One region of the Streptomyces sp. NPDC001634 genome, then DNA from elsewhere that is predicted to be linked to it. Evidence: riboswitches for the same ligand, from Rfam matches in the RefSeq annotation. Region 1 holds a riboswitch; each other region holds the start of a gene.
What was found. A riboswitch is a leader RNA that binds a small molecule or an ion and turns the genes downstream of it on or off. The one in region 1 is predicted to bind S-adenosylmethionine.

Region 1 (3,687 bases):
ATCTGCTGCCGGTCGGTGGCGTACAGGATCGCCCGGCGCACTCGCGCGTCCTTCAGGGACGGCCGTGAGTTGTTGAGGCCGAGGCCGAACACGACGCCGGGGTTGGCCCGTCGCTGGAGGGTGACCTGGCCGCCCTTGAGCGCCGCCTCGTTGGCCTTGCCGACGCTGCTGATCGCGTCCACCTGGCCGGACTGGAGACTGCCCGCCCGTACACCCGCCTCCGGTACGACCTTGAACACCAGCTTGTCCAGGTACGCCTCGCCCTTCTTGGTCCACAGCGAGGAACCCCAGGCGTATCCGGTGCGCTTGGCGAGGGTGAGCGACTGGTTCTGCACGTACTGCTTCAGTACGAAGGGCCCGGAACCGATCACGCCCTCACTGCACTTCTGCTGCGGGGTCTTCTTCACGCTCGCCGACGACTCGATGCCGAGTGAGTGCGTGGAAGTGGCCTGCAAGAACTGGGTGTTGGGCTGGTTGAAGGTCACCTTGACGGTGAGCGGGTCGATCACGGTGGTGCTCTTGACGCCGCTCAGATAGCCCTCGGCCAGGGTTCCCAGGGCGCCGAGCTTCGGCACCGCGTCGAAGTTGTCCTTGACCACCTGCGCGGTCAGCTTCGACCCGTCGCTGAAGGTGACACCCGAGCGCAGACGGAAGGTGAACGTCGTGGCGTCGGAGCTGATGTCCCAGCTCTTCGCCAGCCACGGCACGATCTTGCCGGTCTTGGGGTCCTGGTCCGTCAGCGAGTCTACGATCTGGCGCACCGAATAGATGGTCTCGTTGCTGGCGACCTGCTGCGGATCCACGCAGCCGGCGTCCGAGCCCACCGCGAAGGTCAGGGTGCCGCCGGACTCGGGCTGCCCGGTGCCGCTGCCGGAATCGCCGCCGCTGGAGCCGCAGGCGGTCAGCAGAACACTGGTGGTGACAAGGGCGGTCAGCGCCGCCAACCGAGAAGTTCTGACATGGGGAAGTGCAATCACGGAGGGCTTCTCCTACTCGTGTCACCAGGCACGGTGGCTGTGCGAGACATGGCCGTGCGTGGGCGTGCGGCCCCGTTCGGCGCGATGCCGACGCCGGGAGCGCTGTGCAGACAGGGATCAGGGGGAAACGAGGATCAGGCGCAGACGGATGCGGCGAGAACTGGTGCCGGACTGCGACCAGCGGTGGGAAGGCCCGTCAGGCCTGACAGAGACAGCTGGTCGAGCGCTTGAGGTCGATGTGGCGCCGACGAGAGAGCCGGGAGAACACGGTGGCGCCGACGAAGCGGGCGCTGAGGTCACCACCGTGGCGCATGCCGGTCCTCCACACTTCCGGCCCCGGTCACGGGGCCACGCGCTTGCGGGATCGTCGGTGATCCTGCCGGGCTTTCACCTGGAGCACCCCACCGCGGGGGAGGGTTGCCGGTCAGCGAGCCAGGGCTTGACGCTGACACTCAATGCCACTTGTGATCGTACGGAGAGATCTTTCCGTTGGTCAACGGCCAAGCGCGGCTCAGGAACCGCCGCGCTCGCGGGGGATCTTCTGGCCGGCCTCGATCGCCACCGGCAGTCGGTTCTCGGCCGGGGGCAGCGGGCAGGTGGCCAGGTCCGTGTAGGCGCACGGCAGGTTCGCGGCGCGGTTGAAGTCCAGGGCGACCGTGCCGTCGGCGGCGGGCGGCTCCAGGGACAGGGAGCGGTTGGCGGCGTAGGTGGTGACCCCGGAGGTCTCGTCGGTGAACAGCACCATCAGTCGGCCCGCGCCATGGCCGGGGAACGCGGTCAGCGACAGCGGGCGCCCGTCCAGCTCGAACTCGACCCTGCCCGGAGCGTCGTACACATGCTCAAGGCCCTCGACCGCGGCGCCCACGGTGGTCGGCCGCGGCGTGTCGAAGGGGATGTAGCGGCCCGTCACGGCCCAGCGCGGGTCGGGGGCGTAGGCGGGCGTTCCGGTGAAGGCCGTGCGCAGCGGCGCGTCCGGGTGCCGGGGGCGCACGATGTCGTTGCCGCCGCGCTTGGCGACCTCGATGACGGCGTCTCCCCAGACCGCGTCGACGCCACCGCGTTCGGGAAGCACGCCGAAGCGGTGTTCACCGTGGACCGGCGTTCCGTCGACGATCAGTTCCTCGCCGTCGTCGAGGTCTACGACGACCCCGTCGGGGCCGGTGCGCCACGCACCGGGCGCGTCCGGGAAGCGCTGGGGCCGGTCGTCGAGCCAGTGCAGGCCGGTGATCGCCAGGAACCCGTGCGGGTCGGCGAGCCGGGCCTCCTGGGCGCGGTACCACTCCAGCCAGTTCTCGGTGAAGGCCTGGAGGTCCGTTGCGGTGGCCTCGGTGGTCATGGGTTCTCCTTCGTCACGGGGGTGCAGGGGGGCCGGTCGGGCCGTCGGTTCGACCGGCGTGTTCAGCGGGCCAGTTCGCCGAGGAGACGCCAGGTGCGTCGGCGGTCGGCTTCTCCCGCGATCTCGGTGCCCGAGAACACGACCTCGGTGGCGCCGGCGTCGCGGTAACGGCGTACCTCGGCCTCGACGGTCTTCTCGTCGCCGATCACGGCCAGGTCGGCGGCCCGCCGGCCGCCGGAGAGCTCGATGACCCGGGCGTAGGACGGGATCTGTTCGTAGAACGCGAGGTTCTCGGTGGCTTTGGCCCGCACCGCGTCCACGTCGTCGGTGACCACGCCGGGCACCAGGGCCACGATCCTGGGCGCGGGGCGGCCGGCGGCCTCGGCCGCGGCGGTCAGGGCGGGCACGATGTGGTCCGCCAGGGCGCGCGGTCCCGCCAGGTAGGGCAGGATCCCGTCCGCCAGCTCACCGCTGACCCGCAGCGCCTGCGGCCCCATCGCGGCGACCAGCAGGGGGACACCGCTCTCGGCACCCGGTACCCGCGCCGGGACCGGGGTGGTCGCGGTGAGCAGCTCACCGTGGAAGTCGGCCGTGCCGGTCTCGGTCAACTGCCGCAGTGCGGTGAGGAATTCACGCAGCCGCGCGATGGGGCGTTCGAAGGGCAGGCCGAAGCCGGTCTCCGTCAGCAGTTTCGTGCCCAGCGCCAGGCCGAGGTGGTAGCGGCCGTGGGTCGCGGCCTGAGCGGTCTGGGCCTGGCTGGAGACCAGCAGCGGGTGGCGGCCGAAGACGGGGATCGCGGAGGTGCCGACCTGCAGTCCGGGCACTTCCCGCCCGACGATCGCCGCGAGCTGAGGTGAGTCCGCGCCGAAGGTCTGCCCGAACCAGGCCGACCGCAGACCGGCGCCCGCGGCCTCCTGGGCCAGTTGCACGGTGGCGTCGACCTGGTTCGGCGCGTCGGACGCGTTGAGCGCTACTCCAACAGTCATGTCAGTCAGAACGGGCGTCGGTCGAACCCGCATTCCGGTCTGTGTGTGACAGCTTCTTGTCAGTCATGTGTACTCAGTCCTGAGCGGAAGGGCCATCCCGGTGCTCAGCCCGCCTGCCGTCGGTCCCGCGCGGACCGGTGCGTGAGGGGTTCGCGCAGACCGAGGTGGTCGCGGAGCGTCGTACCGGTGTACTCGGTGCGGTAGATCCCGCGTTCCTGCAGTTCCGGGACGAGCAGGTCGACGATGTCGTCGAGGCCGTCGGGGATGAGGTACGGCGTGACGTTGAAGCCGTCGATGGCGCCGTGCCGAACGAAGTGGGCGAACTTGTCGGCCAGGCCGGACGGAGTGCCGACGTGCCCGCGCTGCGGGCCGAGCGCGATGACGGTCT
Region 2 (3,687 bases), on a different contig from region 1:
AACTGTTCAGCGGGGCACCACGGGCCGCGATCACGCCCGCGACGGCGCTGTTCGTGCACGGCAGCTGGGTGCATCTGCTGGGCAACATGCTCTTCCTCTACGTCTTCGGGGCGATGACCGAGGAACGGATGGGGCATGTGGAGTTCGCCCTGTTCTACGCGGGTTGCGGCTATCTGGCGCTCCTCGCGTACGCGGCTGCCAACGCCGAATCGGCACAGACGCTGGTCGGAGCGTCGGGGGCGATCTCCGCGGTCCTCGGCGCATTCCTGTTTCTGTTCCCCAAGGCCCGGGTGACCAGTCTCTTCCCTTTCCTGCTCTTCCTGCCACTGCGCTTCCCGGCCTGGGTGGTGCTCCCCTTCTGGGCGGCCCTGCAGTGGATGGCGGCGGGCCGCGCGGCGCAGGGCCCCGGGGTGGCGTACCTGGCCCACCTCGTGGGCTTCTCACTGGGCTTCGTCTACGCATGGGTGCGCTACGGCCGTACGAGTAGGGTGAAACCACCAGCCCAGGCCCCCGAGGGAGAACACCAGCCGTGATCACCGCGATCGTGCTCATCAAGACCAGCGTGGACCGGATCCCCGAGATCGCCGAGTCGATCGCCGCGCTGGACTCAGTCAGCGAGGTCTTCTCCGTCACCGGGACGTACGACCTCGTCGCCATGGTCCGGGTGAAGGCCCACGACGACCTGGCGGACGTCATCCCCGGACGGATCAGCAAGATCCCGGGCGTCCTGGGCACGGATACGCATGTCGCCTTCCGCACCTACTCCCAGCACGACCTGGAGGCGGCGTTCGCGATCGGGCTCGACAACTAGACCGCATCGGTACGAGGACGGGGCGTGCGGCGTACCGTTCACGCCCCGTCGTGCATCCGGCCACCGGCCGGCGGCGCCCCCTCGGGGATCAGACCGCCGGGACGCAACGGCCGTCCTCCGTGCGGTAGTTCCACTTCGCGCCGTATCGGACGAGTTCCCTGACCGCGCGCACGAAGCGCTCCACGTGCTCGTCGGGAGTACCGGCGCCGAAGCTGACGCGGATCGCATTCAGCGACTTCTCACCGGGGGCTGCCTCGGGGGCGCCGCACTCGCCCTGCGTCTCCGGGTCACTGCCCAGCAGGGTGCGCACGAGCGGGTGGGCGCAGAAAAGGCCGTCGCGGACGCCGATGCCGTATTCGGCGGAGAGGGCCGCCGCGAAGTGGGAGCTGTTCCAGCCCTCGACGACGAAGGAGATCACGCCGACCCGCGGGGAGTCGTCGCCGAAGAGGGAGAGGATCTTCACCTCGGGCACCTCGGCCAGGCCTTCTCGGACCTTGCGAATGAGGTGCTGTTCGCGGGCGACGAGCGTGTCGAAACCGGCCTCGGTGAGCGCCTTGCAGGCGGATGCGATGGAGTAGGCGCCGATCACGTTCGGGGAACCGGCCTCGTGGCGGGCGGCGCTCTCGTGCCACTCCACCTCCACTCCCCCGTCCTCGCGCCGGGTGACCTTGCGGCTGGCGCCACCGCCCGCCAGGTACGGCTCGGCCTCGCGCAGCCAGTCGGCGCGGCCCGCCAGGACTCCGGAGCCGAAGGGGGCGTACAGCTTGTGACCGGAGAAGGCCACCCAGTCGACGTCGAGGTCGCGGACGGACACGGGGTGGTGCGGAGCCAGCTGGGCGGCGTCGAGGACGACACGGGCGCCGTGCGCATGGGCGGCCGCGGCCAGCTCGCGTACGGGCCACAGCTCGCCGGTGACGTTGGAGGCGCCGGTGACGCAGACGAGAGCCGGGCCGTGGGGGTCGCGGCCGGCAAGGGCGCGCTCCAGGCTCTCGACGGCCTGCTGCGGGGTGCGCGGGGCGTTGAGGCAGGTGACCCGGGCGTCACGCCACGGCAGCAGCGACGCATGGTGCTCGGTCTCGAAGACGAAGACCTGGCAGTCGGCCGGAAGGGCGGCGGCGAGGAGGTTGAGCGAGTCGGTGGTGGACCGGGTGAAGATCACCTGGTCTCCCTCGCGGCAGTCGAGGAACTCGGCCACCGTCCTGCGGGCGTTCTCGAAGAGGTCGGTGGACAGCTGCGACAGGTACCCGGCGCCGCGGTGGACACTGCCGTAGTACGGCGCGTACGCCGCCACGTCGTCCCAGACGCGCTGCAGCGCCGGGGCACTGGCCGCGTAGTCGAGCGCGGCGTAGGTGACCTCGCCACCCGTGACGAGGGGGACGGTGACATCACGCCCCAGAACGGGCAGCGCCCCGGAAATATTGCGGCAAACGGACTGGTCGGCGGCAGCGGTGGAGACGGACATGGGTGACTCCCGTGAAAGCAGGTGGAATCGCCGTGCCGGACGGCGCGCACAACGGCGCGCGGCTGCGTCGACAGCACGGGAAAAGGGGTGAAAAGGGGATGCGGAGGCGGGGCTCTGCGGCCCTATCGCATTCGCTTGCTCACGGAAGGCTCCCTCGAACGACCAGGACCCCTGGCCCCACGCTCAGTCGAAGCGTGCGAGGGGTCCGCGCTTGCCGCAGACCTCGCTGCCTACGGCCTGGTCCTCACCCGGGGCACCCCGCCACGGACGGAGGGTTGCCGGACAGCCGGCCGGGGCCGAGAGGCTGTCGCTCATGACCTGACCAGGACAGTACGGGACGTGATCGCCCGCCTGCAACTTGTGTCCGGATGCCGGGACACACGAAGGTGCCGGCGCCTCGAAGGCGCCGGCACCTCACGGCCTACTTGTTGCTCGCGGCCACCCAGCGCTCCAGCGCCCGCTTCGCCGCCCCCGAGTCGATCGACTCCGCGGCCTTCTCCATACCGGCCCGGAGCTGGTCCGCCAGGGTCCCGGAACCCGGATCCAGGGCCACCAGCGCGGCCGCCGAGTTCAGCAGTACGGCGTCCCGCACCGGGCCCCTCTCGCCCTCCAGCAGATGGCGCGCGACCTCCGCGTTGTACGAGGGGTCCCCGCCCCGCAGTGCCTCCACCGGCACCAGTTCAATGCCGACGTCACGCGGATCGAAGGTCTCCTCGGTGACCTTGCCGTCCCGGACGATCCACACCCGGGAGGTGGCCGTCGTCGTCAGCTCGTCGAGACCGTCGTCGCCACGGAAGACGAGTGAGGAGTTGCCGCGTTCGGCGAAGACGCCCGCGACGACCGGCGCCATACGCGGATCCGCGACCCCGACCGCCTGGGCCCGCACCTTGGCGGGGTTGGTCAGCGGGCCGAGGATGTTGAACACCGTGCGGATGCCCAACTGGCCGCGCGCGGCGCCCACATGGCGCAACGCCGGGTGGAACTTGATCGCGAAGCAGAAGGTGATCCCGGCCTCCTGGGCCACCTCGGCCACCCGCCGAGGGGTCAGCTCCAGGTTGACGCCGAGCTTTTCCAGGACGTCCGAGGCGCCGGACGCGGAGGACGCCGCCCGGTTGCCGTGCTTGACGACCGTGGCACCCGTGCCGGCGACGACGATCGCCGACATGGTGGAGATGTTGACGGTCTTGGCACCGTCGCCACCGGTACCGACGATGTCCACCGTCCGCCCGGGCACCTCGATCACATTGGCGTGCTCGTACATCGTCCGGACGAGCCCGTTGATCTCCTCGACGGTCTCGCCCTTGGCCCTGAGGGCCACCACGAACCCGGCGATCTGCGCATCGGTCGCCTCGCCGCGCATGATCCGGTCCATCACCCAGGCCGTGGCTTCTGCGCTCTGGTCACGGCCGTACAG
Region 3 (3,687 bases), on a different contig from region 1:
GCGCCACCGCGCGCCCGCCGCACCACCCGTCCCCGCTGGTCCCGGACAGACCGAGGGGCCCGCACCCCGAACGGGATACGAGCCCCTCGACACGTCGAACAGTTCAGTCGTCGGCGCGCACTTCAGCCGGCCAGGCGAACCATGTCCGCCTGCGGCCCCTTCTGACCCTGCGAGATCTCGAACTCGACCCGCTGGCCCTCTTCCAGGGTGCGGTAGCCGTCCATCTGGATCGCGCTGTAGTGGACGAAAACATCCGCACCACCGTCGACCGCGATGAAGCCGTACCCCTTCTCCGCGTTGAACCACTTGACGGTGCCCTGAGCCATGCCTAACTCCCCTATTACTGGCCCTTGCACAGATCCACACTTCGCGGATCCGGGTCAGACCTCACCCCCCAACGGTTGGGGGCGTGCGCCGGAACGCGTCGACCGCGGCTGAATGTATCTGTCCAACTGCCGTCTGCAACAGGTCAATCGGACGAGAAATCCGGGCGCCACCGGTCGGGAATGTACGAAGAATTCACCCGAATTCAGGGCAAGTCGGGCCCGGCAAAAGGAATGAATGGCTCAAAAGCCCTGCACACTTTGGCTACTTCTTGTCGGGCATGCGGCAGGAACTCAGGGCGCCCGGCGGGGAGACCGGGAGCAGGTTCCCCAACTCTACCGCGCTCAACCATGCAGAATTGCCCCCTCCGTTTCTCTCACGGAGAGGGCAATTCGGTGAACTCTCGGTGTTCGACATTACCGAGGGTAATGATCACGCGGGTGAAGGACCGTCAGCCGCCCGCGACCGCCGGGATGATGGAGACTCCCGCGCCGTCCGGCGTCGCCGTCTGGAGACCCTGCTCGAAACGGACGTCGTCGTCGTTCACGTAGACGTTGACGAAGCGGCGCAGCTGGCCCTGGTCGTCGAGGACGCGGGCCGCGATGCCGGTGTGGTTCTTCTCCAGGTCGGCGATGACCTCGCCGAGGGTCGCGCCCTGGGCGCTCACCTCGGCCCGGCCGCCGGTGTAGGTGCGCAGGATGGTGGGAATGCGGACGGTGACGCTCATGGGGTTGTGACCTCCGGTCGAGTACAGCGCCCCTGGAGGGGGCGCGGGACGTGACAGCATGCGGCTCCGCCGCGCGGGCGCGACCAGCCCCCACCGGCCCGCAGCTTCAGAACTGCCCTTGCAGCGGAATGCCTACGCAAGACCCGCATCGCGGAAGGAGTCGAGGTTCGGACGGATCGTGGCGGTCAGCCCCGTGCCTGCCACCGCGTCCAGCGTCTTGAGGCCGTCGCCCGTGTTGAGGACGACCGTCGTCTTCGACGGGTCGAGGACGCCGTTCTCGATCAGCTTGCGCGTGACGCCGACGGTCACACCGCCGGCCGTCTCCGCGAAGATGCCCTCGGTCCGCGCCAGCAGCTTGATGGCGTCGACGATCTGCTCGTCCGTCACATCCTCCACGGCGCCGCCCGTGCGGCGGGCGATGTCGAGGACGTACGGTCCGTCCGCCGGGTTGCCGATCGCAAGCGACTTGGCGATCGTGTCCGGCTTCTGCGGCCGTACGACGTCGTGGCCCGCCTTGAACGCGACCGACACCGGCGAGCAGCCCTCGGCCTGGGCACCGAAGATCTTGTACGGCTTGTCCTCGACGAGCCCGAGCTTGATCAGCTCCTGCAGACCCTTGTCGATCTTCGTCAGCTGGGAGCCGGAGGCGATCGGGACCACGATCTGGTCGGGCAGCTGCCAGCCGAGCTGCTCGGCGATCTCGTACGCCAGGGTCTTCGACCCCTCCGCGTAGTACGGCCGCAGGTTCACGTTGACGAAGCCCCAGCCCTCGCCGGCCGGGTCGCCGATCAGCTCGGAGCAGAAGCGGTTCACATCGTCGTAGTTGCCCTGGATGCCGACGAGGTCGCCGCCGTAGATCGCGGCCATGACGACCTTGCCCTGCTCCAGGTCGTGCGGAATGAAGACGCAGGAGCGGAAGCCGGCGCGGGCCGCCGCGGCGCCGACCGCGCCCGCGAGGTTGCCGGTGGAGGAGCAGGAGAGAGTGGTGAATCCGAAGGCACGAGCGGCCTCCAGCGCCTGGGCGACGACCCGGTCCTTGAAGGAGTGCGTCGGGTTACCGGAGTCGTCCTTCACATACAACCCGCCGGTCACGCCCAGCTCGCGCGCCAGGTTGTCGGCCTTGACGAGCTTGGTCCAGCCCGGGTTGAGATTCGGCTTGTCGGCCACGTCCGCGGGGACGGGCAGCAGCGGCGCGTACCGCCAGATGTTCGCGGGACCCGCCTCGATCCGCTTCCGCAGCTCCTCGGTGTCGTAGTCCGAGAAGTCGTACGCGATCTCCAGCGGGCCGAAACACTCCTCGCAGGCGAAGACCGGGCCGAGAGGCACCCGGTGGCCGCACTCTCGGCAGGACAGAGCCGCGGCGGGACCGAGGTTCACGGGGTTCGTGGTGCTTGCAACTGTCTGCACAGCCATGTCAGGCGAGGCCCTTTCTCCTCATCTTCCTCACGACGCATCTCGCCGTGAGACGGATTTGGCACCTTCCCTAGCCGGGAGCCTCGCGGAGACGATCAACACTGATCTACGAGAACCGACTGGAGGGTTGCCGGGGCTTCATCGGGCCGTTTCCCTCTGCCCCTCTGGATGAGCTGTATGAGGTTGTTTCACTGGTGTGAGGCGCGGCGACCCCCGACATGCGATGGTCACCGGCGTTGTTCAAGACTGTAACCGAAGGCCAGGACAGTTGAGATAGTCGTCCGAACCGCGAGATGGATCACACAGTGAGGAGCCGCAGACCGTGCTGGAAGAAGTCGAGCGCTGGCTGAGCACCCGGTCCTGGTCCGTCACCGATCGCCCGCTCCACCAGCTCATGGCCGCGAAACGCCTTTCGGGATCGTCGGTCAGCGTCGTGCTGCCCGCACTCAACGAGGAGGAGACGGTCGGCGAGATCGTCGCCGTCATCCGCCACGACCTCATGCAGCAGGTTCCGCTTGTCGACGAGATCGTCGTCGTGGACTCCGGCTCGACGGACCGCACGTCCGAGGTCGCGGCGGCAGCCGGCGCCCGGGTGGTGCACCGCGACACGATCCTGCCGCGCATCCCGGCCGTGCCCGGCAAGGGCGAGGTGCTGTGGCGCTCCCTGCTGGTCACCCGCGGTGACATCGTCTGCTTCATCGACGCGGACCTGAAGGAGTTCTCGTCGGACTTCGTCTCCGGGATCGTGGGCCCGCTGCTCACCGACCCGGGCGTGGACCTCGTGAAGGCGATGTACGACCGCCCACTCGGCGGAGCGGCGGGCCAGGGCGGCCGCGTCACCGAACTGATGGCCCGCCCGCTGCTGAACATGCACTGGCCTCAGCTGGCCGGTTTCGTACAGCCGCTGGGCGGCGAGTACGCGGCCCGCCGCTCCCTGCTGGAACAGCTCCCGTTCCCGGTCGGGTACGGGGTGGAGCTGGGCATGCTGGTCGACGCCCTGCACCTGGTGGGCCTGGACGCCCTCGCCCAGGTCGACGTGGGCGTGCGCAAGCACCGCCACCAGGACGGCCAGGCACTGGGACGCATGGCCGCCGCGATCTACCGCACCGCACAGCTCCGCCTGGCCCGCGGCCATCTGATCCGGCCGTCCCTCACCCAGTTCGAACGGGGCAAGGAGGGTTTCGAGCCACGGACGTACTCGGTGGACACGGAGGAGAGGCCCC
Region 4 (3,687 bases), on a different contig from region 1:
CTCGTCCGTCCGGTCGGGTCCGGGCTGATCGGCGGGGGCGGGGGAGTCGGCCATGGTCCCCCAGTCTACCGGTCGTCCACATTTGGATGAGGGGTGCAATCGCCTGACGACGAGCCACGGCGATCCCTCCGCATCCGGGGCCCTCTCTCACTCTGCGGACCGCCTCTTGACGCAGGCCGGCGCCGGACCGACACTTCAATCGGGATTTCCTAGTGAACAGGTAGGGAAATGGTATGGGGCGCCTCGAGCCGGTCATCGGCCGTGTGAACCGCACACGCCGGCAGCCCCTCCTGCTGACCTCCCGCCGTCACATCGATCTGCTGCGCGTCTGCAGCGCCGCCGGCCGCCTGCGCTGAACCGGCCTCTGCCGGGCCCGCGCCACGTCCCCCGCCGTTCGGGCCGGGGCGCGCCCCCTGCCCGAGGGCCGCCACCCTCCGCACCTTCGTGTCCCAGAACCCGGGAGAGACATGTCCGTCCATGCCCCGACCGCACTCCCGTCCGCGCAGCCCGTTCCGGCCTTCCGGGGGCGCATAGGCTGCGACGCGCGCAGCGGCCACTACGCCGTACCGCGCCGCTACCGCCTCCATCTGTCCCTGTCCTGTCCGCACTGTCTGCGGATCGCCGTCGTGCACAGCCTGCTCGGGCTCGAAGCCGTCTGTCCCGTGACGCTGCTGCCCGCGGTGCCCGACGGACCGGGGGGCGAGCACTCCGGCCTGCGCCCGCTCTACGAGGCGAGTGCCCACCGCTATCGGGGAGCCGCCGTGGCTCCGGTGCTCAGCGACGACTGGTCCGGACGGATCGTCAGTACGCATGCCCCGGACATCATGCGCGACCTGGCCCGGCACTTCGGCGGTCATCACCCGGCGCTGTACCCGCAGGGGGCGGACGCGGAGATCGAGGGAGTGCGGCGACTGTGCGAGCAGGGCATCGAGGCGGCCGCCCAGCGGGCCGGACGTGCCGACACCGACGCCGGTGAACGGGACACCGCGCTCACCTCGTTGCTCTGCACCCTGCGGTCGCTGGAGGGCCGCCTCGCCCGCCAGGAGTACCTGCTGGGCGAGCAACTCACCATCGCCGACGTGGAGTTGTGGGTCAGCCTGGTGCAGCTCGACACCGTGCACCGCTGGCACCTGGACGCCGCCGCAGTGCACCGCATCGCCGGCCATCCGAGGCTGTGGGCGTACGCCCGCCGGCTTGCCGCTCACCCCGCCTTCGGATCGCACCTCGACCTCGACGGCATCGCCCGGCGGCACCACACCCACTGCCGCGGACTCGAGGCCGCGGGGGCGGCGGTGCAGATCCTTGACTGGGCCTCGCACGTCCCGAACGGAACCGCGACGCGGCCGAGTTGACCGACCGGCTGTGCTCCGTCGCACGTATCACCTGGTGGACGTGCGTTGACAGCGCCTCCGGTGCTGTATTGACTTACGGGCCAGAACGGTCATGAGTGTCAGTGACAAGCCCTGGCTTGCTGACCGGCAACCCTCGCGCCGCGGTGGGGTGCCCCAGGTGACGACCGGACCGGATGACGTTTCGGTAAGCGCGAGGCCCCACGGGGCCGGAAGAATGACGGTGACAGTGATGTACGCAGCTTCGAGGACAGCCGCTCGGCGGCCCCGCGGCTGCGTACTGCTGTGCGCGAACCGTTCCGTCGACCTTCTTCGCGTCAACAGCGCACTGTGTACCACCCCGGGCTCTGCCCGCTGTCACGGCTGACGGCTCTCTGAATCCCTGACGCGTACCGCCGCTGCGGTGCGTCCCCGTTTCCGTCCCGTCCCCGGTCCCGTGCGCTTCTCATGCCTCGTCACACCGGCGGCCCGTGCCGCGCTCCGGTGTCGTCATGCGCGCCGTCCGGGGTGTCCGAATCCGCTGGAGCCTCCATGAGTGAACCCCCCGGCGCCGCCCTGTCCCTGGCCCCGGCGCCGCCCCACGACCACACCGCCCCCAAGCCCCTGACGGCCCAGCGGGTGCTGCCCCTGCGCCGCCCCGGCCGCTGGATCGTCACCGCCGTCGTCCTCGTACTGGTGGCCCAGTTCGTCCACGGCCTGGTGTCCAACCCGTTCTACCAGTGGGACCGCTTCGCCTACTGGTTCCTGCGCCCCACGATTCTCGACGGACTGCTCATCACCCTCGAAGTCGCCGCGCTCAGCGCCGTGTCGGGCCTGCTCGGCGGGATCCTTCTCGCGCTGGCCCGGCTCTCGAAGAGCCCCGTGCTGCGTGCGGTCAGCTGGACCTATGTGTGGGCGTTCCGCTCCATCCCGCTGATCGTGGTGCTGATCTTCCTGTACAACTTCAGCGCGCTCTACAAGACGCTGAGCATCGGCGTGCCCTTCGGCCCCGCCTTCTTCTCCTTCGACGAATCCAGGCTCGCCACCGACATGGCCGTCGCCGTCGTCGGCCTGAGCCTGAACGAGGCGGCGTACGCGGCGGAGGTGGTCCGCGGCGGCATCCTCTCCGTCGACCAGGGCCAGCACGAGGCGGCCGCCGCACTGGGTCTGCCCAAGGGCTACCAGTTCACGAGGATCGTCTTCCCGCAGGCTCTCAGGTCCATCACACCGAACTACGTCAACCAGCTGATCGGCCTGATCAAGAGCACCTCGCTGGTGTTCTACGTCTCGCTGCTCGACCTGTTCGGCTCCGCGCAGACCATGGGCTCCACCTACCCGGGCGACATCGTGCCGCTGCTGCTGGTCGTCACGGTCTGGTACCTGATCCTCACGAGCGTCGTGTCCGTCATCCAGTTCTACGTCGAGCGGTACTACGCCCGGGGCGCCACCCGCAGCCTGCCGCCGACCCCGTTGCAGAAACTCCGCACCGGCCTGCGTGACCTGCGGGACCGTGTGCGCAGGGAGGCCGCCGTATGACCACCGAAACGCTCGAGACACACCCCGTGGCGGTCGAGGTGCACGATGTGCACAAGTGGTACGGCGCCCATCAGGTGCTGGAAGGCGTGGAGTTGACCGTACGTCCGGGCGAAGTGACCGTGATCCTGGGCCCGTCCGGCTCCGGAAAGTCGACCCTGCTGCGCGTGATCAACCACCTGGAGAAGCCCGAACGCGGTTACGTCAGCGTCAACGGCGAACCCATCGGCGTACGCAGGCACGGCGACCGCCTGAAGGAACTGAGCGAGCGGGTCATCCTGACCCAGCGCAGCCGCATCGGATTCGTCTTCCAGAACTTCAACCTCTTCCCGCATCTGACCGTGCTGGACAACGTGGCCGTCGCCCCGGTCGCCACCGGCAGGCTGTCCAGGCCCGAGGCCCAGGAACTGGCACGCGACCTGCTCGGCCGGGTCGGCCTCGCCGACAGGACGGGGTCCTACCCACGGCAGTTGTCCGGTGGCCAGCAGCAGCGCGTGGCCATAGCCCGCGCGCTCGCCCTGCGCCCCGGGGTCATCCTCTTCGACGAACCCACCTCCGCCCTCGACCCCGAACTGGTCGGCGAGGTACTGGCGGTCATCAAGGACCTGGCGAGCAGCGGCACCACGCTGGTCGTCGTCACCCATGAGATCGGGTTCGCCCGCGAGGTCGCCGACCGGGTGGTCTTCATGGACGGCGGTCGGATCGTCGAACAGGGGCCGCCGGCCGAGGTCCTCGACAACCCACAGCACGAGCGGACCAGGGACTTCCTGAGCAAGGTGCTCTGACCCGCCCCGCCCGTTCGCCACATTCCCATTTTCTGTTTCTC

Region 2: another riboswitch for S-adenosylmethionine. It lies ahead of ABT186_RS29070 (aminotransferase class V-fold PLP-dependent enzyme); the one in region 1 lies ahead of ABT186_RS20450 (putative leader peptide).
Region 3: another riboswitch for S-adenosylmethionine. It lies ahead of thrC (threonine synthase); the one in region 1 lies ahead of ABT186_RS20450 (putative leader peptide).
Region 4: another riboswitch for S-adenosylmethionine. It lies ahead of ABT186_RS00895 (amino acid ABC transporter permease); the one in region 1 lies ahead of ABT186_RS20450 (putative leader peptide).

The regions. Positions count from the first base shown of each region.
Region 1 is NZ_JBEOZU010000028.1:64,360-68,046, forward strand. It holds gene ABT186_RS20445 (ABC transporter substrate-binding protein) at 1-977, opposite strand, end outside; gene ABT186_RS20450 (putative leader peptide) at 1,174-1,290, opposite strand; SAM riboswitch class IV at 1,325-1,437, opposite strand; gene ABT186_RS20455 (DUF1684 domain-containing protein) at 1,489-2,313, opposite strand; gene ABT186_RS20460 (LLM class F420-dependent oxidoreductase) at 2,376-3,299, opposite strand; gene ABT186_RS20465 (NtaA/DmoA family FMN-dependent monooxygenase) at 3,404-3,687, opposite strand, start outside.
Region 2 is NZ_JBEOZU010000050.1:39,199-42,885, reverse strand. It holds gene ABT186_RS29080 (rhomboid family intramembrane serine protease) at 1-533, shown strand, start outside; gene ABT186_RS29075 (Lrp/AsnC family transcriptional regulator) at 530-811, shown strand; gene ABT186_RS29070 (aminotransferase class V-fold PLP-dependent enzyme) at 900-2,273, opposite strand; SAM riboswitch class IV at 2,476-2,592, opposite strand; gene trpD (anthranilate phosphoribosyltransferase) at 2,695-3,687, opposite strand, start outside.
Region 3 is NZ_JBEOZU010000039.1:40,293-43,979, reverse strand. It holds gene ABT186_RS25335 (cold-shock protein) at 123-326, opposite strand; gene ABT186_RS25330 (MoaD/ThiS family protein) at 776-1,051, opposite strand; gene thrC (threonine synthase) at 1,184-2,464, opposite strand; SAM riboswitch class I at 2,483-2,639, opposite strand; gene ABT186_RS25320 (glucosyl-3-phosphoglycerate synthase) at 2,787-3,687, shown strand, end outside.
Region 4 is NZ_JBEOZU010000001.1:162,818-166,504, forward strand. It holds gene ABT186_RS00880 (MarR family winged helix-turn-helix transcriptional regulator) at 1-54, opposite strand, end outside; gene ABT186_RS00885 (hypothetical protein) at 234-356, shown strand; gene ABT186_RS00890 (glutathione S-transferase C-terminal domain-containing protein) at 468-1,352, shown strand; SAM riboswitch class IV at 1,440-1,549, shown strand; gene ABT186_RS00895 (amino acid ABC transporter permease) at 1,881-2,864, shown strand; gene ABT186_RS00900 (amino acid ABC transporter ATP-binding protein) at 2,861-3,646, shown strand.